Regions from separate parts of the Enterobacter cloacae complex sp. genome, predicted to be linked through region 2. Evidence: predicted binding sites of a transcription regulator. Region 2 holds the regulator's gene; the other holds the start of a gene.
What was found. Region 2 encodes PurR, which represses purine synthesis genes. Its sites were predicted from a motif close to CANGCAAACGTTTGCNTG; they were not measured.
Positions count from the first base shown of each region.

Region 1: the regulator PurR is predicted to act here: its motif matches at 4,702-4,719, upstream of purT (formate-dependent phosphoribosylglycinamide formyltransferase).

Region 1 is NZ_LT991957.1:4,758,804-4,768,409, reverse strand. It holds gene zwf (glucose-6-phosphate dehydrogenase) at 1-725, shown strand, start outside; gene edd (phosphogluconate dehydratase) at 956-2,767, shown strand; gene kdgA (bifunctional 4-hydroxy-2-oxoglutarate aldolase/2-dehydro-3-deoxy-phosphogluconate aldolase) at 2,807-3,448, shown strand; gene purT (formate-dependent phosphoribosylglycinamide formyltransferase) at 3,491-4,669, opposite strand; gene DBR02_RS23450 (tellurite resistance TerB family protein) at 4,840-5,490, shown strand; gene ptrB (oligopeptidase B) at 5,566-7,641, shown strand; gene exoX (exodeoxyribonuclease X) at 7,623-8,285, opposite strand; gene DBR02_RS23435 (carbon-nitrogen hydrolase family protein) at 8,310-8,960, opposite strand; gene DBR02_RS23430 (DNA polymerase III subunit theta) at 9,072-9,302, opposite strand; gene yobA (CopC domain-containing protein YobA) at 9,440-9,606, shown strand, end outside.
Region 2 is NZ_LT991957.1:4,041,119-4,050,724, reverse strand. It holds gene sodB (superoxide dismutase [Fe]) at 32-613, shown strand; gene DBR02_RS19965 (MFS transporter) at 651-1,817, opposite strand; gene cydH (cytochrome bd-I oxidase subunit CydH) at 1,979-2,068, opposite strand; gene purR (HTH-type transcriptional repressor PurR) at 2,366-3,391, shown strand; gene punR (DNA-binding transcriptional activator PunR) at 3,409-4,320, opposite strand; gene punC (purine nucleoside transporter PunC) at 4,434-5,633, shown strand; gene cfa (cyclopropane fatty acyl phospholipid synthase) at 5,931-7,079, shown strand; gene DBR02_RS19930 (riboflavin synthase) at 7,111-7,752, opposite strand; gene mdtK (MdtK family multidrug efflux MATE transporter) at 7,978-9,351, shown strand; tRNA gene DBR02_RS19920 (tRNA-Val) at 9,505-9,581, shown strand; tRNA gene DBR02_RS19915 (tRNA-Val) at 9,586-9,606, shown strand, end outside.

The DNA.
Region 1 (9,606 bases), 720 kb from region 2:
CACCGTCGGATCTGACGGCCGACAGCATTCGTGACGCCAAAGTGAAAGTGCTGAAATCACTGCGCCGTATCGATCGCTCCAACGTGCGTGAGAAAACCGTTCGCGGTCAGTACACCGCAGGTTTTGCCCAGGGGAAAAAAGTCCCTGGCTATCTGGAAGAAGAGGGCGCGAACAAGTCCAGCAATACCGAGACGTTTGTGGCTATCCGCGTGGATATCGACGACTGGCGCTGGGCCGGCGTGCCGTTCTACCTGCGTACCGGTAAGCGTCTGCCGGCAAAATGCTCCGAAGTGGTGGTCTACTTCAAAAACCCGGAACTGAACCTGTTCAAAGAATCCTGGCAGGAGCTGCCGCAGAACAAACTGACCATCCGTCTGCAACCGGACGAGGGTGTGGATATTCAGATCCTGAACAAAGTGCCGGGTCTTGATCACAAGCACAACCTGCAAACCACCAAGCTGGACCTGAGCTACTCTGAAACCTTCAACCAGACGCATCTGGCCGATGCTTACGAGCGTCTGCTGCTGGAAACCATGCGCGGTATCCAGGCGCTGTTCGTCCGTCGCGATGAAGTGGAAGAGGCGTGGAAATGGGTCGACTCCATTACCGAAGCGTGGGCTGCCGATCAGGATGCGCCAAAACCGTATCAGGCGGGAACATGGGGACCAGTTGCCTCCGTTGCGATGATCACCCGCGATGGCCGCTCCTGGAACGAGTTTGAGTAAAGCTCTCTAGCCCATTGGTGTTATTTTACCGGTAACATGATCTAACACAGCAAGTGGCATCATTTTTACTTTTTAAGCTCCGCGTGGATTCACCCGCGGAGCTTTTTTTATTACACTCCTCTTAGACATTTTGCCCCTGCGCTCCGGATAACAGGCGTTTCAGCGTTGTTAACAACCGTCAGAACCTGTGTAAACTCCCGAGCCCGGACAGATAAATTAGAGGAGCTTTTATGAATCCGACATTGTTACGCGTAACACAACGCATAATTGAGCGCTCGAAAGAGACCCGTTCTGCCTATCTCGCCCGCATTGAACAGGCGAAGAGCGAAACGGTCCACCGCTCGCAGCTGGCCTGCGGGAATCTGGCCCACGGCTTCGCCGCCTGTCAGCCTGGCGATAAAGACGCGCTGAAAAGCATGTTGCGTAACAACATCGCCATTATTACCTCCTATAACGACATGCTCTCTGCCCACCAGCCGTACGAGGTTTACCCGAACATCATTCGCAACGCACTGCATAGCGTAAACGCGGTGGGCCAGGTTGCGGGCGGCGTGCCGGCCATGTGCGACGGCGTCACCCAGGGGCAGGACGGCATGGAGCTGTCGCTGCTGAGCCGCGAAGTGATCGCCATGTCTGCGGCGGTTGGCCTCTCGCACAATATGTTTGATGGCGCGCTCTATCTGGGCGTGTGCGACAAAATCGTCCCGGGGCTGGTGATGGCCGCGCTGTCGTTTGGCCATCTGCCAGCGATTTTTGTGCCGTCAGGCCCGATGGCAAGCGGTTTGCCGAATAAGGAAAAAGTGCGCATTCGCCAGCTGTATGCCGAAGGAAAAGCGGATCGTAAGGCGCTGCTGGAAGCGGAAGCCGCGTCCTACCACGCGCCGGGCACCTGTACGTTCTACGGTACGGCCAACACCAACCAGATGGTGGTGGAGTTTATGGGAATGCAGCTGCCGGGCTCCTCGTTCATTCAGCCGGACGCGCCGCTGCGTAAGGCGCTGACCGAAGCCGCAGCCCGTCAGGTCACCCGCCTGACCGGTAACGGCAACGAATGGATGCCGATGGGCAAAATGGTGGATGAAAAAGTCATCGTCAACGGTATCGTTGCCCTGCTGGCAACCGGCGGTTCAACCAACCACACCATGCACCTGGTCGCAATGGCGCGCGCGGCGGGCATTCTGATCAACTGGGATGACTTCTCCGATATCTCCTCCGTGGTGCCGCTGATGGCGCGTCTGTACCCGAACGGTCCGGCGGACATCAACCACTTCCAGGCGGCGGGCGGCGTGCCGGTGCTGATGCGCGAGCTGCTGAAAGGCGGCCTGCTGCATGAGGATGTCAACACGGTGGCGGGCTTTGGCCTGCATCGCTATACCCTTGAGCCATGGCTGAACAACGGTGAGCTGGACTGGCGTGAAGGGGCGAGCGACTCGCTCGATCCGCAGGTCATTGCCACCTTCGAGAAACCGTTCTCTCCTCACGGCGGCACCAAAGTGCTGAGCGGTAACCTTGGGCGTGCGGTGATGAAAACCTCTGCCGTGCCGGAAGAGAATCAGGTGATTGAAGCCCCGGCCGTGGTGTTCGAAAGCCAGCACGACGTTTTACCTGCCTTTGACGCGGGTCTGCTGGATAAAGACTGCGTGGTCGTTGTGCGTCATCAGGGACCAAAAGCGAACGGGATGCCAGAATTACATAAACTTATGCCGCCGCTTGGTGTATTATTGGACCGCCGTTTCAAAATTGCGCTGGTCACCGATGGACGCCTCTCCGGGGCATCCGGTAAAGTGCCTTCAGCTATCCACGTCACCCCGGAAGCCTACGACGGTGGCCTGCTGGCGAAAGTCCGTGATGGTGACATGATCCGCGTTAACGGTCAGACAGGCGAGTTAACCCTGCTGGTGGATGAAGCAGAGCTGGCGGCACGTCAGCCACATATTCCTGACCTGAGCGCGTCGCGCGTGGGTACCGGGCGTGAAATGTTTGGTGCGTTGCGCGAGAAACTCTCCGGTGCGGAGCAGGGCGCAACCTGTATTACGTTTTAAGACGACTTGATTTTAACGATCTGGCGAGAGAAAACTCTGATGAAAAACTGGAAAACAAGTGCAGAAGCAATCCTGACCACTGGCCCTGTCGTGCCGGTTATTGTGGTAAATAAACTGGAGCACGCTGTTCCGATGGCGAAGGCGCTGGTTGCGGGTGGCGTTCGCGTTCTGGAAGTGACCCTGCGTACTGCCTGTGCGATGGATGCGATCCGCGCTATCGCCAAAGAAGTGCCGGACGCGATCGTTGGTGCAGGTACGGTTCTGAATGCGCAGCAGCTGGCGGAAGTGACCGAAGCGGGCGCACAGTTTGCCATCAGCCCGGGTCTGACCGAGCCGCTGCTGAAAGCCGCAACCGAAGGCACTATTCCTCTGATCCCGGGTATCAGCACCGTTTCTGAACTGATGCTGGGCATGGATTACGGCCTGAAAGAGTTTAAATTCTTCCCGGCTGAAGCGAACGGCGGCACCAAAGCATTGCAGGCGATTGCGGGTCCATTCTCGCAGGTGCGTTTCTGCCCAACGGGCGGTATCTCTCCAGCCAACTACCGCGACTACCTGGCGCTGAAAAGCGTGCTGTGCATCGGCGGCTCCTGGCTGGTTCCTGCGGATGCGCTGGAAGCGGGCGACTGGGATCGCATCACTAAACTGGCTCGCGAAGCGGTAGAAGGCGCGAAACAGTAAGCGATTCGCAGTAAGAAAAACGGGCCACGTGGCCCGTTTTTTTTATCCTGCAACGCTGACGTTCGCAGCCGCTCTTTTCGCTCTTGCAACGGCTTCGTCCACGTTATCCCCGGTTGCTAACGCCACGCCCAGACGACGGGTGCCGTCGATCTCCGGTTTGCCGAACAGTCGAACCTGCAAGCCTGCGCCAACCGCACCTTCGACGTTATCAAAAGTGACATTCTGGCTGGTCAGCTGCGGCAGGATCACCGCGGAGGCAGCCGGGCCGTACTGACGAATGCCGCCAACCGGCAGGCCGAGGAAAGCGCGCACGTGCAGCGCAAACTCGGAGAGATCCTGTGAAATCAGCGTGACCATCCCGGTATCGTGCGGGCGAGGGGAGACTTCGCTGAAAATCACCTCGTCGCCGCAAACAAACAGTTCCACGCCGAACAGGCCATAGCCGCCCAGCGCCAGCACCGTCTTGCGGGCGATCTCCTGCGCGCGCGCCAGCGCCAGCGCGCTCATCTGCTGCGGCTGCCAGGATTCGCGATAATCGCCGTCTTCCTGACGATGACCAATCGGGTCGCAGAAATAAACGCCGTCCACGGCGCTGACGGTAAGCAGGGTAATTTCGAAATCAAACTTCACCACGCCTTCCACGATGACGCGCCCGGCACCGGCACGACCACCCTGCTGGGCATAGTCCCAGGCCTTGTCCAGCGTGCTGCTGTCGCGGATAAAGCTCTGCCCTTTGCCGGAGGAGCTCATTACCGGCTTAATGATGCACGGGTAGCCAATCTCTACGACGGCCTGGAGAAACGCAGCTTTATCCCCGGCAAAACGGTAGCTTGACGTCGGGAGCTGTAATTCTTCTGCGGCCAGGCGACGAATGCCTTCCCGGTTCATGGTCAGTTTTGCTGCTGTGGCGCAAGGCACTACGCGCTGGCCTTCCTGCTCAAGGGCCACCAACACCTCAGTGGCAATGGCCTCAATTTCAGGCACCACGAAATCCGGTTTTTCTTCGGCAATCAACGCCCGCAGGGCATTGCCGTCAAGCATATCAATGACGTGCGAGCGATGCGCGACGTGCATCGCTGGGGCATTCGCGTAACGGTCCACCGCAATCACCTCCACGCCCAAACGCTGGCATTCAATGGCCACTTCTTTACCCAGTTCACCCGATCCCAACAGCATTACGCGCGTCGCGGCAGGGCGCAGCGCGGTTCCTAAACGAGTCATAAAATCCCCCTGAAAAAGTTGCGGGCAGTATAAACGAAAACGTTTGCGTCTGTCTTGTATGGGGATAGCCAGGGCAGGGGAGAAATTTGCGCTTCTTTAGCACTGACAGACATTTCCTGACACCTGCTCGCTTAGGCTGTGAAAGTACGCACCGTAACGTGAGGAAAAATATGTCAGGCTGGATGAATCAACTGCAATCCCTGTTGGGACAAAAAGGCTCGTCGTCCGGCGAGCAGGGTCTAAGCAAGCTGCTGGTGCCGGGAGCGCTCGGCGGGCTGGCCGGTTTGCTGGTTGCCAATAAATCATCGCGGAAGCTGCTGACGAAATATGGCACCGGCGCGCTGCTGGCGGGCGGAGGAGCTATTGCGGGCAGCGTTTTATGGAATAAATACAAGGACAAAGTGCGCAACGCGCATCAGGATGAACCGCAGTACGGGAAGCAGGCGACGTCGCTAGACGTACGCACCGAGCGTCTGATCCTCGCGCTGGTGTTCGCGGCCAAAAGCGACGGGCATATCGATGCCAGTGAACGCGCCGCGATCGAACAGCAAATGCGGGAAGCGGGCGTCGAGGAGCAGGGCAGGGCGCTGGTGGCGCAGGCCATTGAACAGCCGCTCGATCCGCAGCGCCTGGCGCAAAGCGTGAAAAACGAAGAAGAGGCGCTGGAACTCTATTTTCTGAGCTGTGCCGCCATCGATGTCGATCACTTTATGGAGCGCAGCTACCTGAACGCCCTCGGCGATGCGCTGAAGATCCCGCAGGACGTTCGTGAGGGGATCGAGCAGGATATTCAGCAGCAGAAACAGACCCTCGCGGGCTAGAAGGGCATGTTTCGCTTGCATCATACGCGCGTTTTGCCAACCTTATAGGATGTAAAACGAAAAAGTAAGAATGCCATGCCTCCAAAAGCCCGACGTACTCCTTATGCGATCGTCACGCATGGCGATACGCGTATAGATAACTACTACTGGCTGCGGGACGATTCTCGTTCCCGGCCAGAGGTGCTCGACTATCTGCACGAGGAAAACGACTATGGCCGAAAGGTCATGGCCAGCCAGCAGGCGCTTCAGGACAGGCTCCTGAGCGAAATGGTGCAGCGTATTCCCCAGCGCGATGTCTCAGCCCCGTGGTGCAAAAACGGCTATCGCTATCGCCATATTTACGAGCCGGGAAACGAATATCCCATCTATCAGCGCCAGTCGGTGCTGAGTGCCGAGTGGGACGAATGGGATATCCTGCTTGATGCTAATAAACGTGCGGCCCACAGTGAGTTTTACACGCTGGGCGGCATGTCGATTTCCCCTGATAACGCCATTATGGCGCTGGCGGAGGATTATCTTTCCCGCCGGCAGTACGGTTTGCGCTTCCGCAATCTTGAAACGGGAAACTGGTATCCCGAAATGCTGGATAATGTTTCCCCCGATTTTGTCTGGGGCAACGATTCAGAAACGGTCTACTACGTTAAAAAGCATGCCTCAACGCTGCTGCCTTATCAGGTCTGGCGCCACACGGTGGGGACCGATTCCGCCGACGACGAGCTGGTGTACGAGGAAAAAGACGAGACGTTCTACGTCAGCCTGCATAAAACCTCATCTCGCCACTACGTGACTATCTTCCTTGCCAGCGCCACCACCTCTGAGGTGTTGCTGCTGGATGCCGAACTGCCGGATGCGCAGCCGCTGTGCTTCCTGCCGCGCCGTAAAGATCATGAGTACAGCCTGGATCACTTCCAGCACAGCTTTTACCTGCGTTCAAATCGCGAGGGCAAAAACTTTGGTCTTTATAAAACCAAAGTGCGCGATGAACGGAAGTGGGAAGTGTTAATTCCCGCGCGCGATCAGGTGATGCTGGAGGGGTTCACCCTGTTTACAGACTGGCTGGTGGTGGAAGAGCGCCAGCGCGGGCTGACCAGTATCCGACAAATCAACCGCAAAACCCGCGAGGTGGTGGGTATTGCGTTTGATGACCCGGCTTACGTCACGTGGATTGGCTTTAACCCGGAACCGGAATCGTCCCGCCTGCGGTATGGCTATTCGTCGATGACTACCCCGGACACGTTGTTTGAACTGGATATGGACACCGGGCAGCGTCAGGTGATTAAGCAGGCGGAGGTTCGGGGATTTGAGTCGGAGAATTATCGCAGTGAGCACCTGTGGGTGACCGCGCGCGACGGCGTCGAAGTCCCCGTGTCTCTCGTCTACCACAAGGACCACTTCAACAAAGGCAAAAACCCCATCCTCGTCTACGGTTACGGCTCCTACGGATCCAGCATGGACGCCGATTTCAGCAGCAGCAGGCTGAGCCTGCTCGACCGTGGCTTTGTTTATGCGATTGCCCATATTCGCGGCGGCGGCGAGCTGGGGCAGCACTGGTATGAAGACGGAAAATTTCTCAAAAAGAAAAATACCTTCAATGATTACCTGGACGTCTGCGATGCGCTGCTCGCCCAGGGGTATGGCGATCCGCAGCTCTGCTTTGGCATGGGGGGCAGCGCCGGAGGCATGCTAATGGGCGCTGTGATTAACCAGCGGCCTGAACTTTTTAAAGGCGTTATCGCCCAGGTGCCGTTTGTGGACGTGGTGACGACCATGCTGGATGAGTCTATTCCGCTGACCACCGGTGAGTTTGAGGAGTGGGGGAACCCACAGGATGAAACATATTACCGTTACATGAAAGAGTACAGCCCGTACGATAACGTCGAGGCGAAAGCCTATCCGCATATGCTGGTGACCACCGGCCTGCACGATTCCCAGGTGCAGTACTGGGAGCCAGCGAAATGGGTGGCGAAGCTGCGCGAGCTGAAAACAGACGATAATCTGCTGCTGCTGTGTACCGATATGGACTCGGGGCACGGGGGGAAATCAGGGCGATTTAAATCCTATGAAGGGGTGGCGCTGGAGTATGCCTTTTTGATTGGCCTGGCGCAGGATACGCTGCCAGGCCGCGCGGGAACTCAGGCTTCGCCTAAATAATGCTTCAGCGTCAGGCGCAGTTCCGGGCTCATTCTGTCGAGGTTGTTGTACAGCCAGCGCAGGTAGCCCGGATCGTTGTCCGCCACTTCCGCTACCGGTTTCCCCCGGTATTTACCGAACGTGAAGGTGGTCAGTAGTGCGGGGCGGCCGGTAATGGTCGCCATATCGTCTGGCGTCCAGCCGGATGTATTCATGATATCAATCAGGAGCGCCGCGGTGATGTAGCAGTCATACAGGGCGCGGTGATGGTGTAGCCCTTCCGGCGTCCGCACGCTGAGTTTGCGCGACTTATACAGCGCCATATTGCTGTATTTGATCCCTGGCCACAGGCGGCGCGCCAGCTTCATGGTGCAAATCCATTCGCCGGGCATCTCCGGCAGCACACGGCGGTCAAAACTGGCGTTATGCGCGACGTACCACTGGCTGCCGTGGTAGAGGGGGATGATCTCTTCAATCCACGGCTTGTCCGCCACCATCGATTCCGTAATGCGATGAATGGCCATCGCCTGCGCACTGATGGGACGATCCGGGCGCACCAGGTGGCTCATAGGGTTGACTATCTTTCCGTCAATCACGTCGACAGAAGCGACTTCCACAATTCCGCCCTGCAAATCGCAAGTTTCGGTATCAATAACGCGTAGCATTGATCGCTCCTGATCCTAAAGGGCTTAGCCTAATGGAATGATATCGCCTTGCCAACCCTGTCGGCCTAAAGAACCGGTTAACAGCAGTTCGCCCTTGTCGGCACGCACGATAAGCTGACCTTTTTCATCCCATAACGCGCTGCCGCTGTGCGCGTTCGCCATTAACACCGCGATGGAGTATTTATGCGCGAAGCGTTGTAACGAACCGATGGACTGCCGCCAGCGGTGCTCGCCCACCGCCAGGCTGCTGGTGAACAGGGTTGCCTCCGGGTCCAGTTCCGGGGCGTCAGCCTGCTTATCAACGATGGATAGTCGTTTATCGCCAGGGATCACACCCGCACCGTTGCCCTGCGGATAACGCCGGATGGTCGACAGGCTGGGCGTGAAAAGCGCGAGTCCTTTCTGACGCTGGCCGTGTTGCTGGAGCGTAATACCGGCAATCACCGTGATGAAACGTGACTGCGCGGCGTGAAGGAGGGGAGCAAGCTGCAAATCGTCAGGCGGTGGGGGTAAAGTTGCCCCGCCAGGGCCGGTAAGGGAAAGCTCGGGAAAGACCACTAAATCGCACCCCTGGCAGGCCGCCTCGTCAATGAAGTGCAGGTGGTGTTTTACGTGTTCATCAACACAGTTGTGCCGCGGAGCATACTGGGCCGCGGCTATATTCCATCGTGACATCGTGACTTCCTTATACACTAAGTCGCTGGGATTTTAAGATTACACCTAAATTTATCAGGGTTTTCTTATCCTGCCACATAACGCGTAAGGAAGTGTAACGAGACGTTAAGCTTATTTAACTTTAGGTTCGTACGGCAGGCGTGAGAGGTTGACGGAAGCGAGGCGATGCGCGATCAGACGTTCGCGAAACCAGTCGCGCAGATGCGCAGGCTGTTCACGCTCTACCACTTCAGCCACGACGGGCATGTTGTAACGCTCTTTGAATGCGACACCCGCGGCGGCGAGATCGACATTCACTTTGTCCATCTCGTCCTGAGGAAGGGCGGCCAGGTTAACGTTCATTTCCTTCTCCTTTTTCTGCGGCGGCAACGTTACCGCGATTGTTCAACGATGACAAGGGAGCAAAGGATGTTCCTCGACTCGTTAATTATACAGAGTTATTCTTTAGCATTCAGGCATAACGAAAAGGAATGATTGTGATGCACTTTACCCCTTCCCGCGTCGCGTGCGCGCTGGTTTTTCTGCTCTCTTCAGCAACCGCGCCCTCAGCTCTGGCCCATGCGCACCTCAAGCAACAATCCCCGCAGGAGAATACCGTCGCGACGGCACCCGACGTCATTACCCTGAATTTCTCGGAAGGCATTGA
Region 2 (9,606 bases):
GGCAACGTATAAAACAATAAGGAGAGAAGCAATGTCGTTCGAATTACCTGCACTACCGTATGCAAAAGACGCCCTGGCCCCGCACATTTCCGCGGAAACCCTGGAGTACCATTACGGCAAACATCACCAGACCTATGTCACCAACCTGAACAACCTGATTAAAGGCACCGATTTTGAAGGCAAAACGCTGGAAGAGATCGTGCGCAATTCAGACGGCGGCGTTTTCAACAATGCTGCTCAGGTGTGGAACCACACCTTCTACTGGCACTGCCTGGCACCGAATGCAGGCGGGGAACCTACCGGTGACCTGGCCGCAGCGATTAACACCGCGTTCGGCAGCTTCGCGGATTTCAAAGCGAAGTTTACTGACGCCGCCGTTAAAAACTTTGGCTCCGGCTGGACCTGGCTGGTGAAAGAGGCCGATGGCAAACTGGCTATCGTTTCCACCTCTAATGCGGGTACGCCGCTGACCACCAGCGCAACGCCGCTGATGACCGTGGACGTATGGGAACACGCCTATTACATTGATTATCGTAATGCGCGCCCGAACTACCTGGAGCACTTCTGGGCACTGGTTAACTGGGAATTTGTTGCGAAGAACTTCGCCGCGTAAGGGACACGCAGAAGGGGCAACCCTTCTGCGTTTTTGTTTATTCCGCCGTACACACCGCTTCTGGCTGTTTACGCCCGGACATCAGCACCAGCAGCAGGCCGAGTGCGGCAATGATCGCCCCCATCACCGGCACAAAGCTGTAACCTAAACCACCGGAAATCACCGCCCCGCCCGCAGCGGCTCCCAGCGCATTGCCCAGGTTAAACGCACCGATATTCACGGACGATGAGAGCCCCGGCGCCTCATGCGCAACACGCATCACGCGCATCTGCAACGGCGGCACCACGGCAAAGGTTGCGGCGCCCCACACCAACATGGCAACCGCGGCGCCCACTTCGTTACGCGCCAGCCACGGGATCGCCACCATGATGACGATCAGCAGCGTTAAGAAGCCTTTCAGCGTCCCACTCACGGAGCGGTCGGCAAATTTGCCGCCGAGATAGTTGCCAATCGAGAACCCGACACCAATCAGCACCAGCATCGCGGTAACAAAGAGTGGCGTTGCATGGGTAATGTCGTGCAGCACCGGGGAGATATAGGTGTAGAGCGTAAACATCGCCCCCGCCCCCAGTACCGTGGTGAGCAGCGCGGAAAGCACCTGGGGACGCATCAGCACCGCCAGCTCTTTACGTACTTCCGGACGTTCTCCCGCACTTCCTTTCGGCAGTGAGAAGAACAGCGCGACCATCGCGACCACGCCCAGTCCGGCGGTTGCGAGGAAAGACATACGCCAGCCGATAGCTTCTCCCAGCCAGGTGGCGGCGGGAACACCGCCGATATTGGCGATGGTCAGCCCCATAAACATGGTGGCTACCGCGCTGGCCTGCTTATGTTTTGGCACCACGCTGGCGGCAACAACCGAGCCCAGCCCGAAGAAGGCGCCATGGTTCAGGCTGGTCAGAATACGGGAAAGCATCAGGGTGGTGTAATCCGGCGAAATCGCGGAAAGCACGTTGCCCAGGGTGAAAATCGCCATCAGGAAAATCAGCGCATTGCGGCGCGCGCGGTGCGAAAGCAGCAGCGTCATCAGCGGCGCGCCCACCATCACGCCGATCGCGTAGGCGCTAATCAACATACCGGCCGCAGGGATAGAGACATCCACGCCCCGGGCGATAACAGGCAATAACCCCATCGGGGAGAATTCAGTGGTGCCAATCCCAAAGGCGCCAATCGCCAGGGCCAGCAGGGGAAAATTGATTTTCATGAATAAACTCCGGATACCGTGCCGTTACCCGGCACAGAATTAAGAAGTCAAAAGCATGACATCAATCACAAAAAATGAGAAGTTAACATTTTGGCAAAAGATTTTTGCCGGAAAGATAACAATAGCGGCAAGCGAGGGAGAAAATTCTCCCTCCATCTAAATCAGTGCAGCGCAGCGGTTAAACCACCCGCAACAATCAGGGCAAGAACAACAATGGTGGTAAACAGCGAAAACTTCAGATCGGTACTCATCAATTTTTCTCCTTTTATTCACCCTACGAAAAGTGAGCCTGCTCATTTTTACACAGTTCAGGTCAAAAATCTTCCAGGATTTAAGCGGATATCCACTTTACCTCTTCCCCTTTTCATCAAGATAGGACAAAATTCCACGCTAAATTTATTAGCGTACCGGCCACTGACCCCCTCCTGACGTCCTGTGTCGTTTTCCCGGCGTGTCGCAACTCAAGATTGCGTAATAAGGGTGAGAGAAGGCAAACGTTTACCTTCAATGGTTTCAGGAGCTTAGGATATGGTCTGGAGTGACATTTAATGGCAACAATTAAAGACGTAGCAAAACGCGCAAACGTTTCCACCACAACCGTATCACATGTTATTAACAAAACGCGTTTTGTCGCTGAAGAGACGCGCAATGCCGTCTGGGCAGCGATCAAAGAACTTCACTACTCGCCTAGTGCGGTCGCGCGTAGCCTGAAGGTTAATCACACCAAATCGATTGGCCTGCTGGCCACCAGCAGTGAAGCGGCCTACTTTGCTGAAATTATCGAAGCCGTTGAAAAAAACTGCTTCCAGAAGGGCTATACCCTGATTCTGGGCAACGCGTGGAACAACATTGAGAAACAGCGCGCTTATCTGTCGATGATGGCGCAAAAGCGCGTCGACGGCCTGCTGGTGATGTGTTCTGAATACCCAGAGTCGGTCCTTTCCATGCTGGAAGAGTATCGCCACATTCCGATGGTGGTGATGGACTGGGGCGAAGCGCGCGCCGACTTCACCGACTCCGTTATCGATAACGCTTTTGAAGGCGGCTACATGGCGGGGCGTTACCTGGTGGAACGCGGTCACCGTGAAATTGGCGTGATCCCGGGCCCGCTGGAGCGTAACACCGGTGCTGGCCGCCTGGCCGGTTTCATGAAGGCGATGGAAGAGGCGCTGATTACCGTGCCGGAAAACTGGATTGTTCAGGGCGATTTCGAGCCGGAGTCGGGCTATCGCGCCATGCAGCAGATCGTCTCCCAGCCGCATCGCCCTACCGCTGTGTTCTGCGGCGGCGATATCATGGCCATGGGCGCCCTCTGTGCGGCAGATGAACTCGGCCTGCGCGTCCCGCAGGATATCTCGGTGATCGGCTATGATAACGTGCGCAACGCCCGCTTCTTTACGCCGGCGCTGACCACCATTCACCAGCCGAAAGATTCGCTGGGTGAAACCGCCTTCAATATGCTGATGGACAGGATCGTCAACAAGCGTGAACAGTCCCAGTCCATTGAAGTGCACCCGCGCCTGATTGAACGCCGTTCCGTTGCGGACGGTCCGTTCCGCGACTACCGTCGTTAATCCTTTTACGGGGCCAGCTACGCTGGTCCCCGTAACCACTCCCGGTTCAGCGTTTCGCTGTCTCCCAAATAATCCAGCAGCCAGGCCATGGCGGGCGATACGTCGTTTTGCTGCCACGTCAGACAGCACGCGGCGTCCGGGAAGGGATTTTCCAGCGTCAGAGCCACCCACTCCCCCGCGTCAATGCGCGGACGCGCAAAATGCACCGGCACCATGCCAACGCACAGCCCCGCGCTCAGGCAGGTGGCTGACGACTCCCAGTCCGGCGCGACCACGCGGCGCTGATTATCCAGCAGCCAGGTAATGCGCTTCGGCAGCGAACGGGACGTATCTTCCAGCACCAGCGAGGGCCAGTTGCGTAAGGTGTCATCGCTCAGCGGCCCTTCCAGCGCCGCCAGCGGATGATCGCGCGCGACCACGCAGGTCCAGCTCAGCATGCCCATGTCGCGAAACGCGTAGCGCCCCCCAACCGGGATCGCCTGGGTGGCGCCAATCGCCATCTCTGCCCTGCCGTCCGCCAGCGCATCCCAGACGCCGTTAAACACCTCCTGTGAAACGCGCAGTTCGACGTCGGAGAAATGACGATAGAAATCGACGATCATCTGCCGGGTGCGTTCCGGCTTAACGATGTTATCCACCGCGATGGAAAGATGACCGCGCCAGCCGTTGGCGATCTGCTGGCACTGCTCGCGGGTGATCTGCATTTTTTTGATAACAGACCGCCCCTCTTTCAAAAACCACGCGCCGGCCGGCGTGAGCTCCACGTCGCGATGGCGCCGCTCAAACAGCGGGACCGCCAGCCACGCTTCCAGCTGACGCACCGTATAGCTGATGGCCGAGGGAACGCGATGCAGCTCCTGGGCGGCACCGGTAAAGCTGCCGTTACGCGCCACGGCATCGACCACTTCAAGAGAATAATCTGACCACATCTTTTGCCTGCAAAATTTTTGAATTCACCCGCCAAATATTAGCGTTTCACAAGCTGCTTTGCACCTCCTACACTCTGCGCCAACGTACACCTGCCTCCTCAGGAGAATAAACAGTGCAACCCAGGAAAGGATTTTTAGTCTGGCTCGGCGGCTTAAGCGTGCTGGGCTTTTTGGCGACCGATATGTATCTGCCCGCGTTCGCCGCGATGCAGGAAGATTTGCAAACCCCTGCCGCCGCCATCAGCGCCAGCCTGAGTTTGTTCCTCGCAGGCTTTGCCTTGGCGCAACTGCTCTGGGGGCCGCTCTCGGATCGTTTTGGCCGTAAACCCGTCCTGTTGCTGGGACTGGCAATTTTTGCCGTAGGCTGTCTGGGCATGCTGTGGGTCCGCGATGCCGCCTGGCTCCTCGTGCTGCGCTTCATCCAGGCCGTCGGCGTCTGTGCCGCAGCGGTCACCTGGCAGGCGCTGGTAACCGATTATTATCCGGCTTCGCGCACTAACCGCATTTTCGCCACCATTATGCCGCTGGTCGGCCTGTCGCCGGCGCTCGCCCCGCTGCTGGGCAGCTGGATCCTGGCGCATTTCGACTGGCAGGCCATTTTCGCCACGCTGTTTGCCATCACGCTGGTGCTGATGCTGCCCGCGTTCGGGCTCAAGCCTGCGCGTAAAAAAGAGACGCATCCGGACGCGCAGCCAGTGACCTTTACCTCCTTACTGCGGGCAAAAGCCTATCGCGGTAACGTGCTGATTTATGCCGCCTGCTCTGCCAGCTTCTTTGCCTGGCTGACCGGTTCGCCGTTCATTCTGCATGACATGGGCTACAGCCCGGCGGCTATCGGCCTGAGCTACGTTCCACAGACCATCGCCTTCCTGGTGGGTGGCTATGGCTGTCGCGCCGCACTGCAAAAATGGGAAGGCCAACAGATGCTGCCCTGGCTGCTGGTGTTGTATGCGTTAAGCGTGATTGCGACCTGGGCCGTCGGCTTTATTCCCGGCGCCGGGCTTGCAGAAATTTTGATTCCGTTCTGCGTTATGGCGATCGCTAACGGGGCCATTTACCCTATCGTTGTGGCGCAGGCGTTACGTCCGTTCCCGCAGGCGACGGGCCGCGCTGCCGCGCTGCAAAATACCCTGCAACTTGGCCTGTGCTTCCTGGCAAGCCTCGTGGTCTCTGCGCTGATTGTCACCCCACTGCTCACCACCACCAGCGTAATGCTGGTCACCGTTGCGCTGGCGGGTCTGGGGTATCGCATGCAGTCCTCCGCGCGTCGCGAGCAGAATGACAACGCGCAAACCGAAACGTCTCATGCCTGATTGCGCGGGAAATTATGTTAAAAACCAGTGATTAGGTTGCTAACAATTTTCTGTTGAATCACCCATTTTTGAGGCCTATACTGAATTTGGTTCGATAAATACGATAAATATTAAGCGTTAACGGGAGCCGGAGCGCTCCCGTTTTACCATGGAAGGCATTTCGGCAAGGGTTATCTCCCTTCCTCTGTTCGACGTCGGATATTAGCCTCGCGGGCATTTACCGTGAGATTTCTCACAAACCAAAAAAGCGTCTACGCTGTTTTAAGGTTCTGATCACAGCAAGGTGATGGAGAAGCTATGAGTTCATCGTGTATAGAAGAAGTCAGCGTTCCGGACGATAACTGGTCCCGGATCGTCAGTGAACTGTTGGGACGTGCGGGCATTACAATTAATGGCTCATCGCCCTCCGATCCCCAGATTAAACATCCCGATTTTTTCAAACGCGTTTTGCAGGAGGGATCGTTAGGGCTGGGTGAAAGCTATATGGACGGCTGGTGGGAGTGCGAGCGGCTGGATATGTTCTTCTCCAGCGTATTACGCGCCGGTCTGGAAAATCAGCTCCCCCGTCACTTCAAAGATACGCTACGTATCGCCTCCGCCCGCCTGTTCAATCTGCAAAGTAAAAAGCGCGCGTGGATCGTCGGCAAAGAGCATTACGATCTGGGCAACGACCTTTTCAGCCGCATGCTCGACCCGTTAATGCAGTACTCCTGCGGATACTGGAAAAAAGCGACGACCCTGGAAGAGGCGCAGCAGGATAAGCTACAGCTAATCTGCGATAAATTGCAGTTGCAGCCCGGCATGCGCGTGCTGGACATCGGCTGTGGCTGGGGCGGCCTTGCCTGGTTTATGGCGAAGCATTACGGCGTGAGCGTCGTCGGGGTCACGATTTCGGCTGAACAGCAGAAAATGGCGCAGGCGCGTTGCCTGGGGCTGGATGTCGATATTCGGCTTCAGGATTACCGCGACCTGAACGAGCAGTTCGACCGCATTGTTTCCGTTGGCATGTTCGAGCACGTCGGGCCCAAGAACTACAGGACCTATTTCGAGGTCGCTGACCGGAACCTGAAGCCTGAGGGTATTTTCCTGCTACACACCATCGGCTCTAAGCGCACCGACAACAACGTGGATCCCTGGATCAACAAATATATCTTCCCGAATGGCTGTTTACCCTCTGTTCGCCAGATTGCCAACGCCAGCGAACCGCATTTCATTGTGGAAGACTGGCATAATTTTGGCGCAGATTACGACACCACGCTGATGGCGTGGCACGAACGTTTCCAGGCCGCATGGCCTGAAATCGCCGACAACTATTCGGAACGATTCAAACGGATGTTCAGCTATTATCTCAATGCCTGTGCCGGGGCTTTTCGCGCGCGGGATATACAGCTATGGCAGGTGGTGTTTAGTCGCGGGATTGAGCACGGCCTGCGCGTGGCCCGCTAAAAAAATAACCCCGGTTGCCCGGGGTTATTTTTTATTCTTCTTCCACGGCCTTTATTATCGCCGCCTCTTTCGCCGCCAGCACGCGCTCAACGGTATCCACGACCGCCTGGGTTTGCGGATCAATTTCGATATTCACCCGCTGCCCCAGTTTTTTTGAACCAAGCGTGGTACGTTGCAACGTTTCTGGAATTAAATGCACGCAAAAACGGGTTGGCGTCACTTCACCTACGGTCAGGCTAATCCCATCAATGCCAATAAATCCTTTATAAAGGATGTATTTCATTAAGGTGGGATCCTGCACCTTAAACCAGATTTGACGGTTATTTTCCGAGGTCACGATTTTCGCCACTTCGGCGGTGGTCATAATATGGCCCGACATCAGGTGCCCGCCAATCTCATCGCTGAATTTCGCCGCCCGCTCAACGTTGACGGTATCCCCCACTTCCAGCTCGCCCAGGTTAGTGATGCGCAGCGTCTCTTTCATTAAATCAAAAGCGATCTGGTTACCGTTAATTTCGGTCACCGTCAGGCAGCAGCCGTTATGCGCTATCGACGCCCCGGTTTCAATGCCGTCGAGCATATATTCAGGCAGCTCGACCACGTGAGTGCGGAAATTCGGTTTTTCATCAATGGACACCACTTTGGCAGTGCCCTGCACAATACCAGTAAACATGCTTACAGCTCCTGTTCATTCCGAACGGCGATGACACCGTATAATCCCACCACAATAACAGTTGAAAAAACAGGTTGCCAGTGATGCGCAATTTCTGGCGATTTTTTCACTAGATAATTAGTTAAACCCCGCTACAATAGCTGGCATCCCTCTGTTTTTTCTTCTTGCTGCCAGATACGGCGGCCTTTTTAGTCTCTCAAATAACTACAATACAAAGGTGTTCACGTGCAGAAGTATATGATCGAAGCGCGTCAGTTATTGGCACTGGCAATACCGGTGATCGTCGCGCAGGTAGCCCAAACCGCAATGGGATTTGTGGATACGGTAATGGCCGGTGGTTACAGCGCCACCGATATGGCCGCCGTGGCGATCGGAACCTCAATCTGGCTCCCGGCCATTCTGTTTGGTCACGGCCTGCTGCTGGCGCTGACGCCCGTTATCGCACAGCTTAACGGCTCCGGTCGACGTGACCGCGTGGCCCATCAGGTTCGCCAGGGCTTCTGGCTGGCCGGGGGCGTCTCCGTCCTGATTATGATCGTCCTGTGGAACGCCGGGTATATTATCCGCGCCATGCATAATATCGATCCGGCGCTGGCAGATAAGGCGGTCGGTTATTTGCGCGCCCTGCTCTGGGGCGCCCCCGGCTATCTGTTCTTCCAGGTAGCACGTAACCAGTGTGAAGGGCTGGCAAAAACCAAGCCGGGCATGGTGATGGGCTTTATCGGCTTGCTGGTGAATATTCCCGTGAACTATATCTTCATTTACGGTCATTTTGGCATGCCGGAGCTCGGTGGCGTGGGCTGCGGCGTTGCGACGGCAGCGGTGTACTGGGTGATGTTCGGAAGCATGCTCACCTACATTAAGCATGCGCGATCCATGCGCGACATTCGCAACGACACTGCCTTTAGCACGCCTGACTGGTCGATGTTGACCCGCCTGACCCAGCTGGGTCTGCCCATTGCGCTGGCGCTGTTCTTTGAAGTGACGCTGTTTGCCGTTGTCGCCCTGCTGGTTTCGCCGTTAGGGATTATTGATGTGGCAGGCCACCAGATCGCCCTGAACTTCAGCTCTTTGATGTTTGTTCTGCCGATGTCGCTGGCGGCTGCGGTGACGATTCGCGTGGGCTTCCGTCTGGGACAAGGTTCTACGCTGGATGCGCAAACGGCTGCCCGCACCGGGCTGGGCGTCGGCGTCTGCATGGCGGTCTGTACCGCCCTCTTTACCGTGCTGTTGCGTGAGCAAATTGCCCTGCTCTATAACGACAACCCGGAGGTAGTGACCCTGGCCTCGCACCTGATGCTGCTGGCGGCCATTTATCAGATCTCTGACTCCATCCAGGTGATTGGCAGCGGCGTGCTGCGTGGGTATAAAGATACGCGTTCCATCTTCTTTATCACCTTCATTGCCTACTGGGTGCTGGGCCTGCCGAGTGGCTACATTCTGGCGCTCACGGATCTGGTGGTGGATCGCATGGGGCCAGCCGGGTTCTGGATGGGCTTTATCATCGGCTTAACGTCTGCGGCCATTATGATGATGCTGCGCATGCGCTTCCTGCAACGTCAGCCCTCTACGGTTATTTTGCAGCGCGCTGCACGTTAATGACCCTGTAGCCGCCGGCTGGCGGCTACTTTCTCTTCACTTTGCGCGGTAATGAAGCAATCGCGTGAAATCAGAGAGAAAAATGCATTTTCCCTCTTGCCACCTTGGTGCTGTGCCGCTAATATTCGTCCCCGTTGTCACCGACAACACAATGCGTTCATAGCTCAGTTGGTTAGAGCACCACCTTGACATGGTGGGGGTCGTTGGTTCGAGTCCAATTGAACGCACCATTCTGCGTCCGTAGCTCAGTTGGTT